One region of the Pseudoalteromonas sp. Scap06 genome, then DNA from elsewhere that is predicted to be linked to it. Evidence: predicted binding sites of a transcription regulator. Region 1 holds the regulator's gene; the other holds the start of a gene.
What was found. Region 1 encodes ArgR, which controls arginine synthesis, uptake and breakdown. Its sites were predicted from a motif close to ANTGAATANNTATTCANT; they were not measured.
Positions count from the first base shown of each region.

Region 2: FLM47_RS18365 (arginase family protein) is a predicted target of ArgR. The motif match lies at 1,322-1,339, and genes of this name have one in related genera.

Region 1 covers NZ_CP041330.1:2,872,186-2,875,357, reverse strand. Annotated here, with positions in the region: gene FLM47_RS13305 (ABC transporter ATP-binding protein) at 1-509, shown strand, start outside; gene FLM47_RS13300 (Dyp-type peroxidase) at 549-1,448, shown strand; gene argR (transcriptional regulator ArgR) at 1,504-1,971, opposite strand; gene mdh (malate dehydrogenase) at 2,197-3,129, shown strand.
Region 2 covers NZ_CP041331.1:654,528-657,699, forward strand. Annotated here, with positions in the region: gene FLM47_RS18360 (ABC transporter substrate-binding protein) at 1-77, opposite strand, end outside; gene FLM47_RS18365 (arginase family protein) at 176-1,285, opposite strand; gene udp (uridine phosphorylase) at 1,708-2,463, shown strand; gene cdd (cytidine deaminase) at 2,452-3,172, opposite strand, start outside.

The DNA.
Region 1 (3,172 bases):
AAGCTCAACAAGTGTCGGCAGTATTTGTTACTCACTCAAAAGAAGAGGCGTTTGCATTTTCAGATACACTTGCGGTTATGCACCAAGGTAAAATTGCGCAGCAAGGCACCCCAGAACAGCTTTTTGCTAAACCAAGTTCAAAGGAGGTTGCAGAATTTCTGGGTCAGGGCATATACTTAAGCGCAACTGCATTAACAGCCACTGAATATGAAACGCAGTTTGGTGTGGTTAAGTCAATACTGCCACAGCAACACGCAGTGGCTGAAAAGGGGGTTATTTATGTGCGTCCACACCAGCTTGAGCTTGCCACTAATAACAATAACGAGCTGCTGCAGTGTGAGTGCGTTACAATACTAAGTAGTCGTTTCATCGGCTCTGCCTATGTATACACTGTGGTTATTGCTGAACAAGAAATAGAAGTTGCAGCTCAGTATGGCCAGTCATTTGAAATTAATGAACAGGTTATAATAAAAATAAAACCGCACACTGTGAATTTTTTTGAATCGTAATTAATCACTGTGTTTTGCTCTAAAAAGTAAGGAATAACAATGGTGCAAGCGCAATCAGGGATTTGTGCTGAAGCAAACTTACACGGTTTGCACTTATTTTTTAATGTACTTGACGGTCACGACGAATCACTTCGCGCTAAGCTTAAAAAAGTGAGCGATATTGAAGATGAGTTTAGTGATCAGTTTTCTGAATCTATGCTTTCTTGCATGGTGGCAATTGGTGCGCAATATTGGCCACATATTTTACCTGACTTCATGCCAAGTGAGCTGCAAAGCTTTCCTAATATTACCCATAGCGACTTTGTTATGAGTGCAAGGCCATGTGATTTGTTTGTGCAAATCCGCTCAGACAGAGAAGACGTGAATCATTTGTTTGCACTACAAATACTCAAACTATTCACCCCTGATGTTGAGCTGGTGGAGCAAATTCGTAATTTTCGCTTTTTAGATGGCCGTGATTTTAATGGCTTTATTTATGCGGGCGATACCCCACATGGCCGTCAAAAGCGTGTAACGGCATTAATAAACAAACCGGATAGTTTTGAAGACCAAGGTAGTTACATTCATGTGCAGCGCTTCAAACATGACTTGAGCTTGTGGCAGCATTTGTCATTACATGAACAAGAGCAAATAATGGGTCGCACACGCCTTGATAATACCTTACTCAGCCCCGCACTTGAGAGCAGCCATGCGACCCGCAGTGAATTAAAAGATGACCAAGGTCAGGCACTGTTACTTAACCAAAGCATGCCTTATGGCGATGTGTATGAGCAAGGTATGTTAGTGATTACGTGCTCTGCTAAAGGGGATGCATTCGAAAAAGTGCTAACTAGCCGACTAGGGCAGGGAGAGAATTATGATCACTGGCTTGATTTTACTCAGGCGGATATGGGCTCTGCATTTTTTGCCCCCTCAGTACGATTTTTAAAGCAGTTATAACAATTACAAAACGGCTATGTATTATTCATAGCCGTCTTTATTACAGCGTTAGTGATTAAACCGTATCAAATAAAATACGAACACGCTCTAGTGTGAGGTCTATTTCTGAGATTTTAGCTGGTGCTATAAAAATAGTATCATCGCCGGCAATAGTGCCTAATACGCCATCAGCTTTGCCTAATGAGTCAAGTAAACGCGCAATGAGTTGAGCAGCTCCAGGGCTGGTGCGAATAATAATCATCATTTCGTTATGCATAATATCAATAACGAGCTGGCGCAACGGGCTCTTAGCGGTTGGTACCCCCATTTCAGCGGGTAAACAGTATACCATTTCTTGTTTTGCATTACGGGTGCGTACCGCGCCAAACTTACTTAACATTCGCGACACTTTACTCTGGCTAATATTATCAAAGCCTTGCTCTTTTAACGCATCAACTATTTCGCCTTGTGAGCCAAAGTTTTCTTCTTTTAAAAGTGCTTTAAAGGCTTTAACCAATGCTTCTTGTTTATCTTGTGGTTGCATAGTGTCTAATTAGTTATGTAATAGATACTGCAAATTCTACACAAAAATGCATAATTATGCAGCAGATGTTTGCTTAAGTTGCCATTTTGCTGCGTTTAAACAGCAAAGTTTACAACTATGGTCGAAAATATAGCTAAAATAAGCAGGATAAATTTGTTTTTAGTCGTTAATTTCTTTATCTTATGAACCACAAATATTTCCTACCTCAAATCACGGAGAATTCCAATGAAAGTTGCTGTATTAGGTGCTGCAGGCGGTATCGGTCAAGCGTTGTCTTTATTATTAAAAACAGGCTTACCAGCTGGCTCTGAATTATCACTATATGATGTTGCGCCAGTAGTTCCTGGTGTTGCTGTTGACCTTTCTCACATCCCAACAGATGTTAAAGTTGCAGGTTTTGGTGCAGACGATTTAGATAAGGCACTAACAGGCTGTGATATCGTTCTTATTCCAGCGGGTATGCCACGTAAGCCTGGTATGGATCGTGCTGATTTATTTAATGTTAACGCTGGTATCATCAAAACATTAGCAGAAGGCATTGTTGCTAACTGTCCTAAAGCGCTTGTGGGTATTATTACTAACCCAGTTAACGGTACTGTACCAATTGTTGCTGAAGTATTTAAAAAAGCAGGAACTTACGATGCTAAGCGTGTATTTGGTATTACAACACTCGATGTGATCCGTTCAGAAGCGTTCATTGCTGAGCTTAAAGGCGTTGACGTAGCAAGCGTTAAAGTTCCAGTAATTGGTGGTCACTCAGGTACAACTATTCTACCGTTACTTTCTCAAGTTGAAGGTGTTACTTTCACTGATGAAGAAGTGGCTGCACTGACTCCACGTATCCAAAATGCGGGTACTGAAGTAGTTAATGCTAAAGCGGGCGGTGGTTCTGCAACATTATCAATGGGTGCTGCTGCTGCACGTTTTTGTATGTCTTTAGTTAAAGGCTTACAAGGTGAAGACGTTGTAGATTATGCATACGTTGCTGTTGAAAATGGTGATGCAGAGTACTTCGCACATCCAGTACGTTTAGGTAAAAATGGCGTAGAAGAAATTCTTTCTTACGGCACACTAAGCGCATTTGAAGAGCAAGCAAAAAATGACATGCTTGAAACTCTGAAAAAAGACATTAAAGAAGGTGTTGATTTTATGGCGTAATAGCCAAAATTAACCCATAAAAAAAGCCTGCATTTGCAGGCTT
Region 2 (3,172 bases), on a different replicon from region 1:
TTCTCTGTTACAACAGTGAGTTTAGCAGCACAGTGTTGGCTTACAATGAGTAATAATACAAAACACCATTTAATCACAATAACCCGCTCTATTAGATTTAAGACGTCACTTTTTTAATAAAAGCCAACTAAATATAGCGGGTTATTTGCAAATAGCCAATTTTTAGCTTTTGAAATTAGCGATTCATTGCATTAATTAAAAACGCCGAAATTTTAGCGCCTTCTCTCAGAGTTGTCTCAGAGCTTGATTGGCCCACTAAAGAGCTGTCAGTAAACGGAGCTATTTCCATCATATCAGCCCCCGTTATAGGGAACTCATCTGCAATCGCTGACAAAATATCAAGCGCGTGCTGTGGCGTTAACCCATTTTCTTCAGGCGTGCCTGTTGCTGATGCAAATTCTGCATCGAGGGCATCAATATCAAAGCTCACATACACTTCATCAACCTTGTCTGCTTTTAATTGCGCAATCGCATCTGCAGCAACCGCAGCTGCACCACGCTCTATAATTTCAGCAGCCCAGTGTTGTTTAACGCCAAAAGTACTTTCCCAATGTGATTTAGGTTTGCCACTTGAGCGAATACCAAATTGGATTAAATGATGCGGCGCTGGTAAAAATTCTAAAATATGTGTACACCAAGAGCCAAAACATAAGTCGATGCCTAAACGCTCTACGAGTAAGTCGGTGTGAGCATCGAAATGAATAATTGCCGTGCGTTTACCTTGCTCACGTTTGGCTTTTAAGTACGCTTTTGTTAACGGGTAGCTAATTGAGTGGTCGCCACCAATACCAAAAATACCTTTGTCTTGGAATGTCGCATAAAAGCTGTCACACACATCTTCAGTAATTGACAATGGGCTCACATAATGATCGTTATTGTCATTACCGTACAGCGCTTTTTGGCAGTTGGTAATAGTGGCCTCATTTAAGTACTTATCATGTAATAAATGCGGTATTACGCGTACATCACCTAAATCAAACGAACGACATTGTGTTTGTTGATCTATCAGTGCTGAGCGTAAAAATAAAGGCCCCCAATTAGCGCCACGTAAAATTCCACCACCGCAATCAGAGCTAATGCCTAACATTACTGCTTTGTGTGGTGAATTAGGCAGCTCGTTAAGTGAGTCACGCCATAAAACATCGACATTTTCAGTTTGCCCATATAATTTGTTTCTTAGCGCTGCTTTGCGTTCTTTAGCCGTATTGACTGTAAAAACACCGTCGCCGGGCGCACATAAACAGTGCTCAACTTTATTTTTAAATGTTTGAAATTGTGTGCTCATTGTAAACCCTTTTTCAATCTGAATATCTTGTCTATTATTGAGTAGTTATGCAAAACATCACACGCTGAATTAATTCCAGATTATTCGCATAGTGTGCTAAAAATTACAGTGAACTTTATTTTGCTCGCTTAGGTTAGTGGTAAATAAAAACTAAGCTTCCTTACTAACCCAATGAATATAAACAATTTAAAATACAGCCATCGGCTCTTTAGCCTAGCTATTGGTTTGCTATGAGGTATGAATATAGTGTCTGAGCAAACAAGTCAACTGGCTCATTTTGTTCGTAATTTTAGTCATTGATTGAATATTCAGAGTTGGTGAATAAATCAAATTAAGTCAATACGGACATCCGTCCTGTACTTAATTTTCATTTCTCGTAATCATGGTAAATTGACAACAATTTTTATTAAAAAGGCTTAGTTATGGAAAAGGTATTTCACTTAGGACTGTGTATTGATGACTTAAAAGGTGCAAAACTGGCTATAGTTCCAGGCGATCCAGATCGTGCAGCACGTATTTCACAGTTCTTAGATAATCCTACCTGCCTTGCTCAAACACGTGAGTTTCACATTTATTTAGGCCAATTAAACGGTCACTCTGTAGTAATATGTTCGACTGGTATCGGCGGCCCTTCAACGTCAATTGCCGTTGAAGAACTAGCACAACTTGGCGTACGAAGCTTTCTTCGCATTGGCACAACAGGGGCTATTCAACCGCACATTAATGAAGGCGATATTCTAATTAGCCAAGCTTCGGTTCGCTTAGATGGTGCGAGTCAACATTTTGCCCCGCTATGCTACCCTGCCGTATCTGATTTTTTTGCCACTCAAGCCATGGTAAAAGCCTGTGAAAACCTTAATATCGATTTCCATATTGGTATAACCGCTTCGAGCGACACCTTCTACCCAGGTCAAGAGCGCTACGATACACACTCTGGCTACGTACCTAAGTCACTACAAGGTAGCTGTGAAGAATGGCAAAAATTGGGCGTAATGAACTACGAAATGGAATCGGCCACTTTATTTACCATGTGTGCCGCGCTTGGTTTACAAGCTGCTTGTGTTGCTGGTGTATTAGTAAATAGAACACGTCAAGAAATACCTAACGTGGACCACGGCGAGATTGAGAAAAAATCTGTTGCCGTGGTACTTGAAGCCGCTAAAGTATTACTTGGTTAATGTTGCGCTAATAACCTCAAGTGTTGGCAAGCCAGTAAAGCTTGCTAACACGGCTTTTGCTACCCCTGATTGGTTTTCGTGACCAGTAGTTTCTAACAAAGTAATTGATTTTACTATTTGCTCATCAAAGCTTAATCCTGCTAAAAATAGCTGACTCACTGCGCTTTGCAGTGGCGATAAACTTGGGCTATACGCTGCATTTTCAGCATAACTGCCATAAAAGTCACCATTTTCAAAGGTGCTTATTTTTACCGCACTATAATTTTGACTGTATGGAACATAAGCCGCCAAAGCAAAACTCAGCAGCTTGTCATCAAGCTTTGTCTCTTCAAAGCGCTTAGTTTGCTCTACTGGGTTAAATAAGCTGTGCTCATTGCCTAAATCTGTTGGCCCAAATGAATGCGGTAACAGCTCTGCTAATTTAAAATTTTGTGCTGGCAGTAAAATATCAAGCTCTCTGGCATCCGCCAGTTCATTCATAAACTGACGGCAATACCCACATGGAGCATCACTAATGGCTATTTTTAGCACTTTCTTAGCGCCATTTAACCACGCATTATTAATTGCTGATTGCTCACCATGCACCACTAAACTAAGTGCTTGATGATCAAACTCAGCATTGGCACCAAAGTAAAAAGTAGTATGTCCTTGTGAGTCGAGCCCTTTTACAATTGCGCCGACATGAAACTTGGAAATAGGTGCAACCGAA